Acidisarcina polymorpha: one gene and its partner. The protein of the gene in region 2 interacts with the protein of the main gene of each other region in a pairwise test. Links are inferred from orthologs where the notes say so. Each region holds a gene or a part of one and is shown on either strand. Other genes may lie near its edges. The genes, in order: gyrB and gyrA.

Region 1 (10,274 bases), 1.3 Mb from region 2 along the record:
GAAGACATGAAGGTGGTCAACGAGTCGAAGAAGGGACGAGCACTATGAACTGCATAGAAGCCCTCTGCTTGGACTTTCGAGATAGAGATCTTCTTGAGGCCTACAATCTTGAAACCAGCCTTTTCGATTTCGGCGAGAATTGCGGCAGTGTACCCCTTGCGCACGGCGTCGGGCTTGATAATGCTGAAGGTGCGTTCAGACACGGACTTCTCCTGATTCAAATTGTTATGTTTCCAGTGTAGAGCAGTCTCTGTGGGGTCTGGGTTGCGCGCATGTAACTATGCAGCTGTGGATTCATCTAATTCATTGGGAGAGATTGACTATGTCGGAGACCAAAGTAGAGAAGATTGAGAAGTCGGACGCCGAGTGGCGCGAGAAGCTGACGCCCGAGCAGTACCACATTACTCGTGAAAAAGGCACGGAGCGCCCCTTTACCGGAGCACTCTACCGGAACCACGCCGACGGCATGTACCATTGCGTCGCCTGTGGAGCGGAGTTGTTCAAATCCGATACAAAGTTTGAGTCAGGCAGTGGTTGGCCGAGCTTTTATCTGCCGGTCGACTCAAGCGCGGTTGAAACTCATGAGGACAACAGCCTGGGAATGCGCCGGATCGAAGCGACCTGCGCTCGGTGTGGCGCCCACCTTGGGCATGTTTTCCCCGACGGCCCTAAACCAACCGGGCTCCGCTACTGCATCAACTCGGCTGCTTTGGATTTTGAAAAGGCAGAATGAAAAGAAAGCCCGGCAGGAAAGACCGTTCTTGGTAAGAAGGGCTGGGGACTTGGTTTCAGCCTCCAGCCTCGGATTTGAAGGATCGGAAAGGTAGGCGTACTGAAAGAAGGATAAAGGCTAGGCCTTGACGATCTTCCCGGCTTTAATGCAGCGAGTGCAGACCCGAATTCGCTTTGCTCCGCCTTCGACCTTAGCTTTAACGGGGCGCAGGTTCACGTTCCAGCGCCGGCGGCTGATATTGTGTGCGTGAGAGATATTGTTTCCGAACTGCGGACCCTTACCGCAGACCTGGCAAATCTGTGCCATAACTAACTCCATCCAATCGAATTCTTCGGTAGCTCGCGCCGCCAAGTGTCTTTAAATTTCTTGAAGCGGTACTTTGGAGGGCGGATCGCGCCTCGTCTGCATGGGTCGAAACTGCCGTACCCGCAGAACTTTCAGTCTAGCTCAATCAGCGACGATCTCGCAAATAATTCAGCGGGGAGCGTTCTTAAGCATTGACCGCCGCTTCCCGTACCGATAGACTTAAAAAGTTCGGCAGTTGTTCCAGCGCGTTCCATTGTCAGGCTTTCTAAAGCGATGAATGAGGTCGCCGAGAAACTCCTGGTTTGGAAAATGATTGCTGGGACCAGGGAATGAGTGGCGGGACTAGCCCAGCTAGGTCGAGTGAGCCCCAGTCAATGCGCCAATTCTGCCGTCTGCATCGGCTAACCAGATTTCGATTGGATTGGATAGCGTTCTCAGGCAGTTTGGGACGCTGGAGAAAAGTTATGTACGCAGTGATTCGCACCGGTGGAAAGCAGTATCGCGTCGCGCCAGGCGACGTACTGAAGATAGAGAAGACCGAAGCTGGTGATAACAGCACCGTGGAGTTCAGCGAAGTGCTCGCCGTCTCGGGAGAATCCGGTTCGGTCACGCAGCCGGCCGGCGCGAAAGTGCTCGGTACGGTGGTCAGTGAAGGCCGCGGGGCTAAGGTGCTGGTATTTCACTACAAGCGCAAAAAGCAGTACAAGAAGCTGCAGGGCCATCGGCAGTCCTACACCGAAGTTCGTATCAATGAAATCCAGGTTGATGGCGCGTCCTACACTTCGGCGAACTGAGCCACTATTTTGATTGAGAATATTCGACCGGGGGCCTGCTCCCGAGAGCATGAGGATTAAGAGATGGCACACAAAAAGGGGCTTGGAAGTTCAAAGAACGGCCGCGACTCCAATGCGCAGCGGCTTGGAGTCAAGAAGTTCGGTGGTGAGGTCGTCACCGGAGGATCGATCATCGTTCGCCAGCGCGGAACCAAACTGAAGCCTGGATTGAATGTAGGGCGCGGCAGCGATGACACGCTCTTCGCCAAGATCTCCGGACGTGTGAAATTTATCGATCGCGGCAAGACCGGTCGCTACGTGGCTATCGAGCCGGTCGCGGCGGCAAACGCTCCGACCGAAGTAGCTGCTGACTAGTCCATTCCAGGAAGTAGTTTAAAGCCCGAGCGCCTGGCGCCGGGCTTTTTGCTTGTGGGTCAAGCCCCTTCAAGCTCGAGATCCAGATGGCCCATTTACCCTCTAGATGGTGTCGAGGATTAGCACCGAAAACCACGTCTGTAGGTCTTATCCAAGGGAAAGTGGCTGCCGAGTTCGCTTCCTCGCCTTTCAGTCACCATATTTCTGCTTCATCGGGCGGGATTCATGGAGTTCTTCTCCAGGACTTTGTCCACGGCCTTTTCCACGTCATGAAGGAAGAACTCGCTCGAGGAGCCAAGCGCCACATGCGGCGGCGGGTGACCAAGCGCACCCGCAATCTCATTCCACCGCAACAAAGGTGAACCTACGGGGAGTGCGGCGGGTTTGGCTGCGGCCCCCAATTTGAGGAAATATGCAATCCAAACCACCGCGGCCAAAGCGAGGAAGATGTTGCAGGCATAACTCGTAGCCAAGGCAAATGACGAAGGGCCTAAGTTCACAGCGGAATTGACCAGCTCGGAGGCGGCCACCATTCCTAAGCCGAGCGCAACGCCGAAATCCTGGCTGCGGAGTGAAATCTGCAGCGTTTCCATAGAGAGAACGATGAAGGCGAGCAGGCAAAGCTCGAGGACGCTGACACAGCGCATGACACTGCTAGCGGCAGAGAGCAGCAAATCCCTTCCCGAGGCCACTGGGAAGACCGCCAGGACTCCGGCAATCAAAACCGAACTCAGGGTCACCCACCGGAAAGCAATTAATCCCAGCTTTCCAAGACCAGGTAGCGGATCCATGAGGTGGCGAAATACCTCTTGAATCACCAAAAAAGAGACTGCAGCCTGCGCCAGGTACCCTACCCAGTAGATGTAATAGTAGGCGTTGTAGGCGATGTGGTCTTCCAAGAACCGCCCTCGGGCGGAGTACAGTAGGAGGTTCAAGACGGCGTAGATGGACAACCGGAAGCCCAGATAGGCGCCAAACCATGGGAAACGCTTGTAAATCCCTGCCTTCAGGAAGGCGCAGAGCGTCAACGCGAGCAAGATCGGCTCGGCGGTCGCCAACAGACTGACTCCCGGCAGGTAGCTCATACATACCAAACTATTCGAGATTAGAGCATATCGCGAATAGTTGAAGGTACAAAAAAAATCAACGAACCCTATGGCGACACCACAACGCGGCTGCTACCAGGTATCGATATTGCATGCATTGACGTCGTTGGGCGGACAAGCCGGAACCGGCATCCCCTCAGAAGCGGTTTTGAACTGCAACTGCCGGGTCACGCTGTTCACTTGGATGTGACCGGCAGCCAGCATCCCGCCGACGATCAGAGCGGCCGTTAAGCCACGAACCAGAATCCGCACCATGAATTGACTTGCCTTTATGGTCGCACACCGGAATTTTGGAAGGGCTCGTACGGAAGAAGAGACCTTCTAAAAAGAAGTTTAATCCACTTTGAAATTGATTCGCGACCGAGTTTTAAATCCAGCGAGTTCATCAATTACGGAAGTGACAATTCTGTCTAAGACAGCTTCCCGGGGACGACTGACGCCTACCCACTTCTTGGTTCCCGGGATTGTTCTCCGTGGTATACTTTTATTAGCAAAATACGGCGTAAACCCTTTCTCTTTCAGCCATTTAATTACCGCAGCTTTGATCGTTCAAGGAAGTTGCGCGGGGTTTCGCACCGGAGTTTCATGTCCACTAAAGAGCTCGTAGTTTCCGAGAATATTACCTTTCCTGAATCGACAGAGATCTCCTCCCGTTTGAACGGGAAAGAGAAGGCCGCTCCCCGGAGTTATACCGGGGAAGACATCAAGATCCTTGAAGGTCTTGAGGCGGTAAGGTTGCGTCCTGCCATGTACATCGGTTCGACCGGTGAGATGGGTCTGCATCACTTAGTTTACGAGGTGGTGGATAACTCCGTCGATGAGGCTCTGGCGGGCCATGCGAAGCGGATCGAAGTTACGATCCATGTCGACAATTCCATCACGGTGGTGGATGACGGCCGCGGCATTCCGGTGGATGAGAAGGTTTTGCCGAACGGCGAGCGGATGACGGCGGTCGAGGTGGTGCTCACCAAACTCCATGCGGGCGGCAAGTTCGACGCTTCGAACTACAAGGTCTCGGGCGGTCTACACGGCGTTGGTGTTTCTTGCGTGAACGCGCTGAGCGAAGCATTCGATGTCGAGATCTGGCGCGACGACCACACTTACGAGCAAACTTACGCCAAGGGCGTGCCACTAGAGAAACTTCGGCAGACTGGCAGTTCCAAACGCAAGGGCACCAAGGTCCACTTTTTGCCCGACAAGTCGATTTTTACGGTCACCGAATACAACTACGACACCCTTGCCCAGCGACTGCGCGAACTCGCCTTCCTGAACAAGGGCCTCGAAATCTCGCTCACCGACGAACGCACTACCGACCCAAAGACGGGCGAGGCTAAGCGCGCAGAGTTCAGGTATGCCGGCGGCATCGCTGAGTTCATCAAGCTGCTGAATAAGGGCAAGCAGGTGCTCCATGACAAGCCGATCGTCATGGAGGCGACCCGCGACAATGTCGAGATCGACATTGCGATGCAGTACAACGATGCCTATTCGGAGACCGTCTTCACCTTCGCCAACAACATCAACACCGTCGATGGCGGCGCGCATCTGTCGGGGTTCAAGACTGCCCTTACCCGGACGATCAACAGTGCCGGCCAATCGCTCGGCCTGTTTAAGGACTTGAAAGAAAACCTCTCCGGGGACGACGTACGAGAAGGTCTGGTTGCGGTCATCAGCGTCAAGCTTTCGCAGCCCCAGTTCGAGGGCCAGACCAAGGGCAAACTCAACTCCGATATCGCCGGCACCGTTCAGGCGGTGGTCAACGAGAAGCTAGGCGGCTTTCTCGAACAGAACCCGCCCATCGCGAGAAAGATCATCAACAAGGCCATTGAAGCTGCCCGTGCCCGCGAGGCTGCCCGCAAGGCGCGTGATCTCACTCGCCGCAAGGGCGCTCTGGACGGCGGCGGTCTTCCTGGCAAACTTTCCGACTGTAGTGAGCGGAACCCGGAGAAGTGCGAAATCTATCTGGTCGAGGGAGAGTCGGCCGGCGGAACCTCGCGCCAGGGCCGCGATCGGCGCTTCCAGGCGATCCTGCCACTGAAGGGCAAGATCCTCAACGTCGAAAAAGCCCGATACGACAAGATGCTCGGTCACGAAGAAATCCGGGCGATGATTACCGCCCTCGGCGCGGGTATTGGCAAGGAAGACTTCGACCCTTCCAAGCTCCGTTACGGAAAAATCATTCTCATGACGGACGCTGACGTCGATGGATCGCACATCCGGACGCTGCTGCTGACCTTCTTCTTCCGCCATATGACGGAGCTGATCAAACGCGGCCATGTTTACATTGCCCAGCCGCCGCTCTACCGCATCAAGAAGGGCAAGTTCGAGCAGTACATCAAGGACGATCGCGAGTTTGTCCGGGTGATGGTCAAGCGCGCCTCCGACGGGATGGTCGTCTATCACGGGGCAGGCGCAGAGGCCGGACCCACCGAGCACAAGCTGGATGGCTCGGTGCTGACCAAGTTCATCGGGCAGTTGCGGGAGTACCTTGAACTCTTCGACAAAGTAGACAAGCGCCTTCGGAATGAGCACGTTACCAACCTTCTTGCGGAGCTCGAGCTGGTCCGCCGCAGCGACTTCGAAGGTGCGGAGGGTCACGCTCCCGCGAAGCTTGTGGCATTACATCGCAGGCTCGAGACGGAGCGAAAAGCACTTCAGTTCAAGGCCCTGAGCGAACCCGCCTATGACGAGGAGCACCAGACCTGGTCGATTGCCTTTACGGATGACAATGGAGCGGAACGCAAAATCAACTGGACATTGGCCTCATCGCCGGAATACCGGCAGATGATGTCGAAGTTCGCCCAGATTAAAGAGCAGTTGGAACCGCCCTTCCGGATCGAGTACGCCACCAAGCAAGTGGTTCCCGATCCTGAAGAGACGGAGGGCGAGACGATCGGCGAAGTGGAGGCGGGCAAGCCGGCGCCCAAGCGGGCCAGCCGCGCCAGTCATGATCCGGTTGTCAAGCATACCCCTAAGGAACTCTTCGATTATGTGATCGAGCAGGGACGCCGTGACTATCAGGTGCAGCGTTACAAGGGACTCGGCGAGATGACCTCGACCCAGCTGTGGGAGACGACCATGGATCCCGAGCGGCGCACGCTGCTCTCGGTGAAACTCGAAGACATCGCCGAAACCGAGACCATTTTCACCACTCTGATGGGCGAAGATGTCGAAGCCAGGCGGAAGTTCATCGAAGAAAACGCGCTGGATGTGAAGAACCTCGATATCTAAAACGAAGTGGCGTTTCCCTATTCAAGCTACCCTCTGATCCAGAAGGGTAGCTTTCGTTTTGAGCCGGCTACTCTCTTCTGTTGAACGACCGGCCGCTTCTTATCGTGAATTCGGCATCCGATCTCTCGAGCAACTCGGCAGGATAGGATCACCACACGGCGGCAAGCAGGTCCATTCCCTCCCCACGCGCAGCACTCCAGCCGGCATTCACATCTTGGAAATAATTCAATTCCTGAAGTGTCTTTCCTGGAAGGGCGCTTCACTCCCGGCTGTTTCCGAGCTAAATTTCGATCGAAAAGGTATCAAAGTCCATGTCAAAGCCTGGCTCCTCAAGGCAGCAGGTAATTGTCTTTCTAGTGCTGACTTTCGCTTTCAGCTCAGTCTTCTACTGTATGTGTTGGTACACGCAGCAGTTGCGAGGAGCCGAGGGTAAATATGCGATTGGTCTTAAGTGGTGTGTGGCATTCGCAGCAATGCTTACCTTGAAGCTCAATTGCCGCAAGCTGTCGGATCTGGGCTGAAAGTGGCCGCAGGCTCGCTATGCATGGATGAGTTGGTTCGTCCCGTTTGCATATGCTCTCATCGCCTACGCCATCGTGTGGGGCTCCGGACTGGGTGGCTTTCCGAACCACGAATTCATGCAACATCTTGTCCCGGTCATGGCCTTGAGGGCATCGCCCCTCACCTCTACCGTCGTCTATCTGCTGCTCACGGCCACTTACGGCATAATCCCGAGACTGGCCAGCGACCTGGGCGAGGAAATGGGCTGGCGTGGCTTTCTTGTTCCAGAGTTATTCAAGACAATGGGATATACCAAGACCTCACTGCTCAGCGCCGCGGCGTGGGCCGTATGGCATTTTCCCGTGATGCTCTGGAGCAACTACAATTCCGGATCCAGAGAGCCGCTCTGGTTCGGCATGATTTGTTTTACGGTTGCGGTCATCGCCGATTCTTTCATCTTGACCTGGCTACGTATGAAATCGGGAAGTCTCTGGACCGCGGTGATCCTTCACTCGAGTCACAATCTTTACATTCAAAGCATTTGTACCCCGCTCACCCGCGATACGGGGAAGACTCTCTGGTTTATCGATGAGTTCGGCATAGTGGTGCCCATCGTGACGGTGTGTTTTGCAATCTATTTTTGGCGTAGACGTCACGAATTGGATTCTGCTCCGCCGCGCCATAGTGGCGAGCAAGGCTCGCTGAGGGAATTGGCTCTGTCGCGGTAAAACTCGAGCGACGGCCCGAACCCAATGACGCTTGTATAGCGAACCGACGTTCTCCGGGTCCATGCTACCCTCATGATTCAAGAGGGTAGCTGTCCTGAGCCGATCCATTCTGACCATCGTGGTCAACGCCTCCTAACCTGGCGAGGAGCGAACACGGCCACCATTTCCTTACAGCACCATCTCCATCTTCACCACCTTGTTGGGCGAAGATGTCGAAGCCAGGCGGAAGTTCATCGAAGAAAACGCGCTGCATGTGAAGAATTTGGATATCTAGGAAGGGATCTTCTTCGTACCTGGCTGACGGAGCAGGGTTTGCTTTCCTGTGCGAATGCGTCGGGAGACGAACGCCAGTAAGAGCGACAGAGAGTCCCGTCTACGAGCGACGTCTTAACTTTCGCGTGTTAGAAGATATAGCGAAAACTCTCCTCGATGCTCGAAGCTCATTCGTTCGTAGAGGGCGATGGCATTGGCGTTGTTTGCGGAGACGTGCAGGTATGACTGTAATCCGGCTTCGCGATGATCGCGCATGAGCTGCAACATCAACACGGCGGCATAGCCATTGCCGCGAAAGTCCGGATGCGTGCAGAGACCACTAATTTCGCGATATTCGCGAATGGCCATCCGTTCGCCGCACATCGCGACTAATCGTCCTTCTTGGCGGATGCCGTAGTAGCTGCCCATTTCACAGGTGCGCGCTCGGAAGAAGCCTGGAAAAGCGATCGAAGTCAGTTCCACCATCTCGGCAGCGTTGGCGCAGGAAAGCGGTTCGATTCGGATACCATCAATCCGAGCATTGATCGGCAGTGGCCGGTTTTGGGGATATGTCATCTGCTTCACTCCCAGCGGCCCGTCGCATCGCAGGCCCTCGAATGCCAACGAAGCTCCGCTGACGACATACGTGCCCTCGCCTGGATTCAGGAGCGAAAACAGATCCCGCAGCGCCTCCTCCGAGCTATCCTCAATCGCCGCAAAAGGAGCGACATCCGCTGGGTACTTGCAGGCCCGCCCTGCGGCCATCGCGAAGCGTTTGTGGGTAGTTCGGAGAGCTTCCAACGGCGGATCGCCGAATTCGAGAGCAATTGCTTCAGGGGACCGGTTGGGCGTTGCCGGCGGAAGGAAGGTCTCTGGAGAAGGAATCAACTCAGCACCATCTCCATGAAGACATCGGCGCGCCGATAGAGTGAAGGTTTCAACCGCTCCACTGGAACATGGCGAAAGCCCAGCTTCTCGTACAAATGGGTCGCATTGGCTAGTTTGCTATTGGTCTCGAGGTAGAGCCGGGAGGCTCCCATCCCTTTCGCAGTTTCGATCACCGCCTGGAGAATTTTACGTCCAATGCCCTGTCCTTGCAGCTTTTCGGTCACTGCCATCTTCGCAACCTCGTAGACGCCGGGCTCCAGTTCGGGAACAATCGCGCAGCAGCCGACCGCTTCTCCGCCGATCACGGCGAAAAGAATCTGTCCACCTCGGTCGAGGATGTGCTTCATGGGATCGTTGAGAACGGTACGGTCCTTCTCTTCGAGGACGAAGTGACGCACGATCCACTCCTCGTTCAGGCGCAGAAAAGCGGCTTCGTCTCCGGGCCGGAACCGCCGGATTTCGACCACTGGCGGGGCAGGAGCAGTGAGACTCTCTTGAACACAGACAGGCATAGATCTCTCCTTTTTAAAAAGTATGCTGGATCCCCCCATACGTCCAATATCTTATTTGTTGCGATTAGGATGAACAAAGTATGGATAGCGAAATCGAATTACGCCACCTCCGCTACTTCGTGGCAGTGGCGGAAGAACTGCACTTCGGCCGCGCCGCTTCGCGGCTGCACCTTGCCCAGCCTCCACTCTCCCAGCAAATCCGCAAGTTGGAGGAAATTGTGGGCTATCCTTTGTTCCTCAGAACCACCCGCGCAGTTAAGCTGACTGCCGCAGGGGAGATCTTTCTCGAGCGGGCACGGCGTACGTTACGGAGCGTAATCGAAGATCTGGCGGAGGCACGAAGCGTTGGCCGGGGCGAACTTGGCGCCCTGCGTGTGGGCTTCATCAGCTCCGGCATGTTGACTCCGCTACCATCCATGCTGGGAGAATATCGTCGCAAACATCCCAGGGTCGATCTTCAACTCCGCGAGGGTTTTTCGTCGGAGATGACGCAGGCATTGTTGGACAGCCTGATTGATGTCGCCTTCCTCCGTGACGGAGGCGAGGTCGAGGGCCTGGAGGCGGAGACGCTCTCGTCAGAGCCTTTCGTGGCAGTTCTACCGGCGCACCATGCTTTGGCGAAGAGCCGGACGCTCTCTGCAGCGGTTCTCCGAGACGAGCCTTTTGTCTTGTTTTCACCACGGGCCGGCCGTCTCGCCTATGAGAAGACTGCATCTTTGTGTGAAGCCCATGGTTTTCGGCCGCGGGTCGTTCAGGAGGCGCCGCAGTGGTTCACAGTTCTGCGGCTGGTTGGAGCAGGTTTAGGAGTGAGCATCGCGCCCGCATGCATTGAGCGAATCGCGGCGCCGGACTGCGTCTGTATCGAGCTCAGC
Region 2 (10,312 bases):
AACGTAACTCTCTGTTAATAAAGAACCTCGACCACGAGTTGAGACAAGAACGATTCGGTATCTTAATTCCCCTTTACGATTGCGATTCCAGCAATGACTGTTATAAAGTTGATCCAGTCATAATTGGAAAATCCTAATTAAACATTTTGTGGTCAGCAGCGGCTTCAACGCCGGGGGGATAATTATGGGATTTGACCTAGCAAAGTACAGAGATGACACTAAGCAATTCGCTGTACAGAGTGGCCCAGCTCGACACGGGATGGCGGTTTCAGGATTTCAATGGACCCTATACAAGATCCTCTGTAGGTTGTGGATGCGTCTTTATGGAGATCGCATTCAAAACGCCCACGATCAGAACGATCCTTTACTTCCGGTTCCCGCTCACTTTAAGCAAAACCTGGTCGAGAACTGCAAGGTTTTTGCCGATCGGGATGAGATGCTTAAGGCGCTTCCAAAGGGAAAAATCTGGGCAGAGGTCGGCACCTATGAAGGTGAATTCGCGCGCAAGATTCTCGATTGGTGCGAGCCCAGCCATATTGACCTGATGGATTTGACCTATGAGCTTGTGAAGGCAAAAGGCCATGTCAAGGAATCGGACCGGGTCACTTTCAATAAGGGTGATTCCGCGAAGCTGCTTTCATCGCAGCCCGATGGAAAGTACGACTACATCTATATCGATGCCGGTCATGACCTGATTGACGTAGCTCGGGATGCAGTCGCTGCCATCCCCAAGCTGAAGCCAGACGGCATTATTTTCTTCAACGACTACATTTTCTTTTCGGTTACCGGCCTGCGGCCATTCGGCACCGTCCCTGTGGTCAACGCACTGGTCGCCACTGAGGAGTGGGAAGTCGTCTATTTCGCATTTCAGAACAAGATGCAGTGCGACATTGCTCTACAGCGGACGAGCGTAAGGAAGTCGGCCAATTCGAATGGACATGGGGCCCTGAGCTCTTCGAGTCTGAGCTGATTGTTTCCGGCGTTTTCAAAAAGGGCATCGGAGTCGACCTCGACTCCGATGCCCTTTTTCTTTAATGGTCTTCGTTCGTTGAAGCCATGAAGTTGGAACGCTCTTATTGCAGCAGCGTTCCGTCTTCGAGATCGGCTTTGGCCTCTTCGGGCGGAATGACGACTGCGGCGGCGACTTTGTCATCTTCTTCCAGATTGAGCAGCTTCACCCCTTGAGTCGATCGTCCGGCTGCGCGCACTGTCTTCGTGTCGATGCGAATGATCTTGCCGTATTGGCTGATCACCATCAGCTCCGAGGTATCGTCGACCAGGTTAATGGACTGCACCTTACCGTTGCGGGCTGTGGTCTTGACGTTGATCACGCCCTTGCCGCCGCGGGTCTGCAGACGGTACTCGTCGACATCGGTACGCTTACCGAAGCCGTTGCTGGTGACGGAGAGGATCAGGCTGGGAGTGTTGCCGCCGTTTCCGTTCGCGATGCGCTCTTTCGGAGTGACTGCGAGACCGACGAGATAATCATTCTTGCCGAGATCGATGCCGCGCACGCCGTAAGCCGGCCGGCCCATCGAGCGCACATCATTTTCGTCGAAGCGAATCGCCATGCCTTCGTGGGTCGCGAGGAAGACGACCTGACTTCCGTCCGTGATGCGGACTCCGATCAGTTCATCATCAGCGTCGATCCCGATGGCGATGATGCCGCGCGCCATGACGTTGCAGAAGTCCTTGAGCGGCGTCTTCTTCACCGTGCCCTTCTGGGTAGCAAAGAAGACGAACTTCCCTTCTTCCTCCAGATTGCGCACAGGCAGAATGTTTCGCACTGTTTCCCCCGGCTGCAGGTTCAGCAGACTGGCAATGGCCTTGCCCTTGCCGGCGGCGCCGACATCCGGAATCTCGTAGACCTTAAGCCAGAAAACCCGACCCGTGTTGGTAAAGCACAGCAGGTAGGCATGGGTGGAATCGATGATGAGTTGCGAGACAAAGTCTTCCTCGCGAGTCTTCATGCCGATTCGACCGGTGCCACCACGCCGCTGCTGGCGGTAGGTGGATATAGGCGTGCGTTTCAAGTAGCCGGAATGTGAGACAGTGACGGCGACTTGTTCGTCGGCGATCAGATCTTCGAGCTGGAGCTCGGCGCTCTCGTCGACGATCAGGGTGCGGCGCTCGTCGCCGTATTGCTTCTTTACCTCTTCTAATTCCTTCACGATCACGCCGCGAAGTTTTTTCTCGGAGGCGAGGATCGATTCGTACTCTGCGATGTTCTCGCGGACCTGTGCGAGTTCCTTCAACAACTCGTCGATCGAGAGTTGGGTGAGACGATAAAGCTGCAGTTCGAGGACCGCGTCGATCTGCCGGTAGCTCATACCGGGCGCGATATTCAAGTTGGTCGTATCTTTATCGAGATTGATAACGATTTCGGTGCCGAGCGACCAGGTGCGAAGGTTTTCGCGAGCCTCAGCGCGGCTACCCGATCCGCGAATAATCCTGATGACGCGATCCAGATTGTCGAGGGCGATCTTGTAGCCTTCGAGGATGTGTTCCCGCTCGCGCGCCTTGCGCAGCAAGAACGCGGTGCGGCGGCGAACCACATCGACGCGGTGATCGATGAAGTGCTGGATCGCCACATGCAACGGAAGCTCTTTGGGCTGGCCATTGACAACCGCCAGGAAGATCATCGAGAAACTTTCCTGCATCTGCGTGTGCTTATAAAGCTGGTTCAGTACAATCTGCGCTTCGGCGCCGCGACGCAGTTCGATGACGATCCGCATGCCATCGCGATCGCTCTCGTCGCGCACGTCGGTGATGTCGTCGATCACCTTCTCGTGGTAAAGCTCGGCGATGCGCTCGATGAGCTTCATCTTATTAACCTGGTAAGGAATCTCGCTGACGATGATCGCCTGCTTTTCCTTGGTCAGGTTTTCAGTCGAGACTTTGGCGCGAATCAGGAACTTTCCGCGACCGGTTGCATAGGCCTGCGCAACGCCACCGCGCCCGTAGAGAAAGCCGCCGGTGGGAAAGTCCGGCCCCTGCACATGCTTGAGCACCTCGATCAATCCCGCCTGAGGGTTGTTGATCATCTCGATCGTGGCGTTCACGACTTCCGTTAGATTGTGCGGAGGGATGTTGGTCGCCATGCCGACCGCGATGCCGTTCGAACCATTCACGATCAGGTTCGGAATTCGGGCCGGCAACACCGTGGGTTCGAAGGTCGACTCGTCATAGTTCGGCATGAAGTCGACGGTTTCCATGTCGATATCCGCCAGCATTTCGCTGGCGATGCGCATCATGCGGCATTCGGTATATCGCATAGCTGCCGGCGGATCGCCGTCGACCGAACCGAAGTTTCCCTGGCCATCGATCATCGGATACCGCAAGCTGAATGGCTGAGCGAGACGCACCATCGTGTCGTAGATCGCCGAGTCGCCATGGGGATGGAAGACACCCATGGCCTGACCCACAACCTTGGCGCACTTGGTGTATTTCTTGTTGTACTGCAGCCCCATTTCGTGGAGCGTATACAGAATGCGGCGGTGGACTGGCTTCAGCCCGTCGCGGACATCAGGCAGCGCGCGCCCAATAATGACCGACATTGAATAATCGAGATACGAGCGCCGCATCTCGTCTTCAATATTGATCGGGATAATGCTGGAAGCGCCGGTGGGGCCGCCGGTTCCGTTGGCGCCATCGTTACCATCACCGCCTCCGAGGGGGAGCAGCGGATTTTCATCATTTGCCATAGTTGGGATCCGTCAATCGAATGGTTCCTTGCAAGGCAACGCTCGTCGCTAGAGAGAGGATCAGCAGAGAGCTTCAGGCGTGCTCGAAAGAATCCTGAGGAATTGATCTATGTCTATGATACTCAAATACTTACCCCTAGGCAAGGGGCATTTCCCCGGCTAACCTCAATGACCAGAGGGACTTGGCCGCGCTAGTTCACGAGCCGCGGCAAAGAAGCCACACAGAGCGCCGCCTGCATCACCAAGATGCCGCAGGTGGCGATGAGAAAAATTCGCCTCTGTGGAGTTTCGAGGGCGTCGGCGAAGACGCCGCCGATGAAGGTCAACAGGAAGGGAACCATCCACAGCCAGGGCTCTCCTGGCACCCCAGTAGTGACGATGGGGAGTAGTAATGCAGTGACCAGCAATGCTGCCAGATTCCCAAAATAGCGCGATCGTTTCACGCTGATAAAGAGGAGCAAGGAGATTGCCGCGGCGAGGGTCATTCCAGCATTGGGCAGTGAGGTGAAGAGGGCCTTTGCCGGTTCAAGAGAAAACCACATGCGGGCAGCGGCGCTGCGAAAAACATAGCTGAAGGCATCCGGGCGAAAGGCGTACGAGGCGAACAGGATCAGTAGAGTACCGACGGCGGAATAGAGAGCGATGGGAATCAGAGATGAGCGGCGGCGTTCGGCCAGATAGATCATGAAACCCAAGGCAACGAAAAACGCCAGCAAGGCCGCGGCCACGTGCGAGGCCGCCGTGAACCCCAGCGCGGCGGTGAGCAGCACGATGCGCGGACGCCATTTTCTGCGCGGCCCCTGCATGGCGTGGGCGACGCCGATGGCCGTATAAACAGCGGCGAAGAAGCCGAAGGCTGCCAGGATTTCGGGATTCGGATAAGTGCAGGCGTGAACGATCTCGGGAGAGAAGCAATAGAGCGAGAGCGCCACGAAGCCGCCTTCATTGCCGAAGAGCCGCCGCGTGACCCACCAGAGCGCGGCGCCCAGGCACAGTCCGCAGAAGATGAAGGGCAAACGCATCAAGAGCAGCACGTCGCTGAGTTGATGGCGCAGCTCCCATGGGGAATTGTTTGAGGATGCTCCGGAGAAGATTCGTTCCATGGTCAGCAGCAATCCGGCGGCGCGATAGGCGAGGGTGCCGTCATGGATATTGCCGCAGCTGGTGAAGTATCCGGCGAGTGGCGAGGGCTTCTCCCACATCTCGCGTCCGCAGCGGGCGTACTGGTAGTCACGCTCAGTCAGGGTCTGATGACGGGTGACCCAGTAGCATTGCGAGAAGAGTAGCAAAAGCAGGACTGCCGCTATCCGTTGCGGTCGATCGAAGCGGAATTTGCGGAGTCGCTGAGCGAAAGACATCGTTCAACTCTGAGTGTACTAGAGTGAATCGACGTGATTTATGAAGGGGAAAACGTGCTTGAAAGGGTGCAATTTTGAGCGTTTTTTTGCACCCTGGAGAGGCTTTTTAGGGACCAAAGGCGGATCGCCCTATTTATGGTGCAAAGAAGCGGATCTTCAAGGCTGAGCGTCGATCATTTCGACGCGGGCGGGTGCGGCTTCGATTGACTCGGTCCCGAGGAAGAGCCGGGAAAGATGTTCGAGCGATTCGGCCGGATGGTCGCAGATCCCGGTGTGCACGGGAGAGACCTGGATGATGGTGCTGCGTGGGGAGACGATCCAATGGAAGCGTTCCCGTTGGCTGAGCTGGGCGATGGGGCCGGCGGTGGAGTCGGCAGCGCAAATTTTTGGAATCGCTTCAAGGTGACGGCGCACCGCATCGAGGTCAATGTCGGGCCAGAGGGCGAGCAGACGGGCTTCGTCGATGACGATCCTGGCCTCGAGAAAGCGTTGCTCCAAACAGAAGGCGACAACTCCGGCGTTGATGAATTCGCCACGCTCGACTCGGGGCACGACCCGCAGGACGGCGTAGTCGAAGGAATTACGTGCGGGCATAAATAGCCTCCTCGATGAATTTGGCGGACGCGCTGAGGCGGGCGGTGAGGAAGTGGATGTATCGCTCGCGCTGTTCGTGGGCATCGGTCGAAGGGCTACCCCCAGGCAGGAGCCATGCATCGGGAACTTGATCGAGGATCGGGGCGAAGCTCTCGGCGGACAATCGCGCGTGGGCAGCGGCATCCGCAATATCGAGCTGGGTCGCCCAAGGCAAGAGCAGATGCTGCCGGATCGCGGGAAAGCGGGACTCGACGAGCGAGGGCGCTGTCTTCCAGTTGTGATGCCAATAGAGCGACGCCCCTTGGTCGATGAAGTAGAGGCGCTGATGCCAACGCAAGAGGTTGGCATTGCGGGCGGTGCGATCGACGTTCATGACGAAGGCGTCGAACCATACGGCAGTCGAGGCGGTTGCGGCGCCAGCGGTGTCTCCCGCAGCGGGATCAAACATGGTTGATCCGGGAAGGTAGTCGAGCGCGAGATTGAGTCCGGCGCTGGCGAAGCAAATCACGGATTTCGGTGTCGGGCTCATTTCTTCCGAGCAATGGATCGACCTCGATGAAGACCAACTCGGGAACATTCAAGCCGAGGGCGCGGCCGATTTCCCCGGCAACCAGTTCGGCGACGAGCGCTAGTGGACCCTGCCCGGCGCCGCGAAACTTGACCACGTAGAGGCCATCATCCTCGGCCTCGACGATCGCGGGGAGCGAGCCGCCTTCGCGGAGAGGCGTGACGTATTTGGTGGCGTGGATGGTGCGGAGCATGGAGTGGCTACGGTCCTTCTTAAGACTTTGTTCGAGACTCAACATTCTGACCAAGACCGCGCGTCCTGGAAACGCAGATCCGTGAAACGCAGATCTGAAAACACAGATCCTGAAAACGCAGATCCTTCGCTTCGCTCAGGATGACAGGTTTGCTTCATAGGCTTGCTTCATAGGCTTGTTTCATAGGCTTGTTTCATGGGCTTGTTTCATAGGCTTGTTTCATGGGCCTGTTTCATGGGCTTGCTTCATGAAGTTTAGACCTAGGAAGCTAGTTTAGCTGGTGTGCTGATCAGCGCCATGCCTACCGGTTTCGACTCTTCCGCTTCCGTGTGGTTCAGATTCGGCTTAGGTGCGCTCACTGGGCGTTTGGCAAATTTGTCTTCGAGCGCGAGTCCGTATATTACTTCTTCGACGCGGCCCGTAGCGGTGGTGTGGGATGCTGTTCCAACGGTGTAGGACGCTGCTCTGGTCGAGGAGCTTCGTGGGAGGGAGTCGCCTGTGGTTGCGGGATACTCGGGTACTTCGTTGGCGAAGAAGCTTGGGGTCAAAGATGCTCAGCGCACCTGGCGGTATGCTATGCCGGTTATGGTGGCTGAGGAGATCGCGCAGTGCGGGGTAAGTCCAACGCTGTTCGAAGCGCCTGCCCCCGGGCTGGAGATGGCGCATCTCTTTGTGACTCGCCGTCAGGAGCTCGCAAAGATGCTTGCGGAGTTGCGGGTGCTGCTTGCCTCCGATGGAATGATTTGGGTTTCCTGGCCGAAGAAGGCGGCAAAGATTCCGACCGAGGTCTCAGAAGATATCGTCCGGGCGGAGGCGCTTCCCTTGGGATTAGTCGACATCAAGGTTTGCGCGGTGGATGAGACCTGGTCTGGCTTGAAACTTGTGGTGCGCCGCAGTGAACGTTCTCAGAAGTGAGAGAGATTGTGGGTTCCCTCGGTTGAAGCCGCTTCGATCGAGCGGCATCATTTCCGTCCTCAACATGGTTGAAGATTGGGTCCGGTTGTGTGATGCCGTGTCCTACTCGAGCCGACGGATGACGGGAATTTGCTTCTATCTCCAGCGGAAGATTCTTAGCGACAGGGTAAAGGCAAGGAGCAGCCATATCGTTAACACGGCTACGGGGCCGGCCAGTTGGGCGAGGGATGTTCCCTGGAGCATGTTTCCGCGGAGGGCGTCGATGGCGGCGGTGAGTGGCAGGGCGCGGATGACGGGTTGGACGATGTTGGGGAAGCGGCTGGCGGAGAAGAAGACGCCGGAGACGATCCACATGGGGAGCATGACCAGGTTCATCAGGCCGGAGGCGGCCTCCATGGTCTTGGCGCGGGAGGCAATGAGGAGCCCGAGCGCGGAGAAACTGAGCGAGGCGAGGATACAGAGGAGCACGAGCTGCCAGATGGGTCCGCGAAACGGAACGCCGAAGACCAGGCGGGCGAAGCCGAGGAAGACTCCGACCTCAATGACCAGCAAGAGAAGCCGGGAGAGCAGGAACGAGGCGAGATATTGCCAGCGCGGCATGGGCGAGGCGACGAGGCGCTTGAGCAGCTTCTTCTGGCGGGCTTCGACGATGGCGAAACCGAGTCCCCAGATGGCGGAGCTCATGAGGTTCATGCCGAGCAGGCCGGGGATGACGAAATCGATGTAGCGGGCACCGGCTTCGTGGACCTGCTGGTTGGCGGTGGGTACGGAATCCTGCTGGCCGGCTGCTTTCTGGATGGCGCGATCGGCGAGGAGCCTGGCGGTGCGGGCATCGGGGTTGGTGTCGTCGTAGTCGTAAATCACAGAGCCGGGGATGACAGAGCCAGGTACCACGGCACCAGCATTCCCAGAGGCGGGGTTGGCGCTTCCGGAGTGGTCTACGGCGAGGAGCAGGATTCTGCCGGTGGCGAGGGCGTGGGCGCCGCTGGCCTCGTCCATCGTGACAGCCGTCAGTCCTCGATCGGCGTTGAGCGCCTGAGCGAGGCGGCCGGTGGTGGCGGCGACCTGGAGAACGTCAGCAGGGCGGTTGCGGAAGGCGATGCTGAGGCCGACCGATAGCAGAATCGGGAAGACAAAGATCCAGAAGACGGCTTCCGGTTCGCGGAAGAAGAGGCGGAGGCGGGCGGTGGTGAGTTCGAAGAGCGAGCTTTCGCTGAGCTTACTCATCGCGCAAGTTCCTTCCGGTGAGCGAGACGAAGACATCTTCGAGGGTCGCCGAATGGGTACGGAATTCGGTCAGACGGGAACCCTGGGCGGCGAGCGAGGCAAAGATGGGCGGGACGGTGGTGTGGAGTTCGGAGACAAAGAGCTGGTGGACTCCGGCGTGGAGGCGGTGGGACTCGACGCCGGGAATGCGGGTGAGGATCGCGGGATCGAGAGTGAGGCCATTGTCTACGGCAAACTCGACGATCTGCTCGCCGCCAATCGAGGCGATGAGTTCCTTGGGCGTGCCGAGGGCAATGATTTTGCCGTGATCCATGACCGCGACGCGGTTGCAGAGACGCTCGGCTTCGTCCATGTAATGGGTGGTGAGAATGATGGTGCGCCCGGCGCCTTTGAGGTGTTCGACTAGCTCCCACAGGTTGCGGCGGGCCTGGGGATCGAGGCCGGTGGTGGGTTCGTCGAGAAAGAGCAGCTCGGGAGCGCCGACCAGAGCGCAGGCCATGGCGAGACGCTGCTTCTGCCCACCGGAGAGGCCCCCGACGCGAGACTTGCGCTTCTCCTCAAGCTGGGCCATCTCGATCGAGCGCTCGACGGTGAGTCCTTGATCGAAGAAGCTGCGAAAGAGGCGGATGGTTTCCTCTACGGTGAGTTTCTCGGGAAACTGAGTTTCCTGCAATTGGATGCCGATGCGCTGGCGGAGCTGGTTGGCGTGTCGCCGCCAATCGAGGCCGAGGAGCTCGACGGCGCCCTCATCGGGAGTGGTGAGGCCTTCGCAGATTTCGATGGTGGTGGTCTTGCCAGCGCCGTTGGGGCCGAGCAGGCCGAAGCACTCGCCACGCGCGACTTCGAGATCGATTCCCTGCACCGCGGCGACATCGCCGAACGACTTGCGGAGGCCGCGGAGCAGCAGCGCGGGTCCGTCAAGGTGGCTGTCAGGGCGGCTGTCGGGCGATTGCATGTTTTCACCTTATTACGGAGCCAGCAAACTGGCGATGAAAAGAGTGGATCCTAGCCGAATCATTTCGGGCTTTGCGTGCCCAAGAGGTTGGTGGCCGGTTCGAGTGCGCTTCCACAATAGCGACAGCCGGTATCGATTATGAAGGGAATTGCCAGGAAGCTGATCGTGCGGAATAGCGGTGTGGGATGTGTGCGGGTAGAGTGGGTGGTGAGTGCCACTGAAGGGAACATAGATACAAACTGGAGTAGTCTGATATTCGCCCATGGATGAAAAGGACTTAGGTGCGGAGGCGATTCATCACGGCCACGCTTCGATAGAGGCGAGTCTGGGGCGGGTCGTAGAGTGTCTGCCGGAAGCAGTGCTGCTGCTCGATAGAGAATGGCGGATCGTCTATGCCAATCAGACGGCCCGGCGCATCAGCCGGGTCCTTCCCGAACACCTGGAGAGCAGTTCCCTGTGGGACCTTCATCCACAGATTGCGGGAACGAAGCTGGAGCAGGCTTGCCGCGAGGCTCTTCAGCTGTCGGAAGAACGCCATGTGGACGGCTTCTATTACGAGCCATTCGACGCCTGGTTTGATCTTCGCATGATCCCGACCGATGTTGGCATTGCGATGCACTACCGGTCTGTGAAGCCGGCGGAGAAGAGCGGGGCTGCGCGAGATTCGGCCTTGGAGCAGATGGAACGGGAGGAATCACTGCGGGCCAGCGAAGAGCGCTACCGGCTCATGACCGAGCTGAATCCCCAGTGTCTGTGGACGGCAGACCGGAGCGGCCGGGTGCTTTATGCGAACCAGAC

The links.
Region 1: the proteins of gyrA (region 2) and gyrB interact in binary tests that used the Escherichia coli proteins (3 or more experiments, as listed by UniProt). The link is inferred for Acidisarcina polymorpha from one-to-one orthologs.

The regions. Positions count from the first base shown.
Region 1 is NZ_CP030840.1:4,069,853-4,080,126, reverse strand. The notes cover bases 3,541-6,721. They hold gyrB (DNA topoisomerase (ATP-hydrolyzing) subunit B), read left to right. Parts: upstream 3,541-3,878; coding sequence 3,879-6,521; downstream 6,522-6,721. Other genes in these bases: ACPOL_RS17295 (hypothetical protein), read right to left, coding at 3,541-3,548. In the rest of the region: ndk (nucleoside-diphosphate kinase), read right to left, coding at 1-203; peptide-methionine (R)-S-oxide reductase MsrB, read left to right, coding at 323-733; rpmB (50S ribosomal protein L28), read right to left, coding at 851-1,039; rplU (50S ribosomal protein L21), read left to right, coding at 1,504-1,833; rpmA (50S ribosomal protein L27), read left to right, coding at 1,897-2,187; ACPOL_RS17300 (hypothetical protein), read right to left, coding at 2,397-3,272; more of ACPOL_RS17295, read right to left, coding at 3,366-3,540; ACPOL_RS17280 (CPBP family intramembrane glutamic endopeptidase), read left to right, coding at 7,070-7,750; ACPOL_RS17270 (GNAT family N-acetyltransferase), read right to left, coding at 8,138-8,890; ACPOL_RS17265 (GNAT family N-acetyltransferase), read right to left, coding at 8,887-9,402; ACPOL_RS17260 (LysR substrate-binding domain-containing protein), read left to right, coding at 9,483-10,274. UniProt on the Escherichia coli protein: DNA gyrase negatively supercoils closed circular double-stranded DNA in an ATP-dependent manner to maintain chromosomes in an underwound state.
Region 2 is NZ_CP030840.1:5,348,768-5,359,079, reverse strand. What follows is about bases 874-4,092. They hold gyrA (DNA gyrase subunit A), read right to left. Parts: upstream 3,705-4,092; coding sequence 1,074-3,704; downstream 874-1,073. Other genes in these bases: ACPOL_RS22755 (glycosyltransferase family 39 protein), read right to left, coding at 3,896-4,092; ACPOL_RS22765 (class I SAM-dependent methyltransferase), read left to right, coding at 874-970. In the rest of the region: more of ACPOL_RS22765, read left to right, coding at 314-873; more of ACPOL_RS22755, read right to left, coding at 4,093-5,062; ACPOL_RS22750 (DUF3037 domain-containing protein), read right to left, coding at 5,219-5,656; ACPOL_RS35050 (hypothetical protein), read right to left, coding at 5,643-6,104; ACPOL_RS35045 (HipA family kinase), read right to left, coding at 6,097-6,417; ACPOL_RS22740 (DUF3052 family protein), read left to right, coding at 6,916-7,332; ACPOL_RS22735 (ABC transporter permease), read right to left, coding at 7,468-8,559; ACPOL_RS22730 (ABC transporter ATP-binding protein), read right to left, coding at 8,552-9,514; ACPOL_RS22725 (PAS domain-containing protein), read left to right, coding at 9,777-10,312. UniProt on the Escherichia coli protein: A type II topoisomerase that negatively supercoils closed circular double-stranded (ds) DNA in an ATP-dependent manner to maintain chromosomes in an underwound state.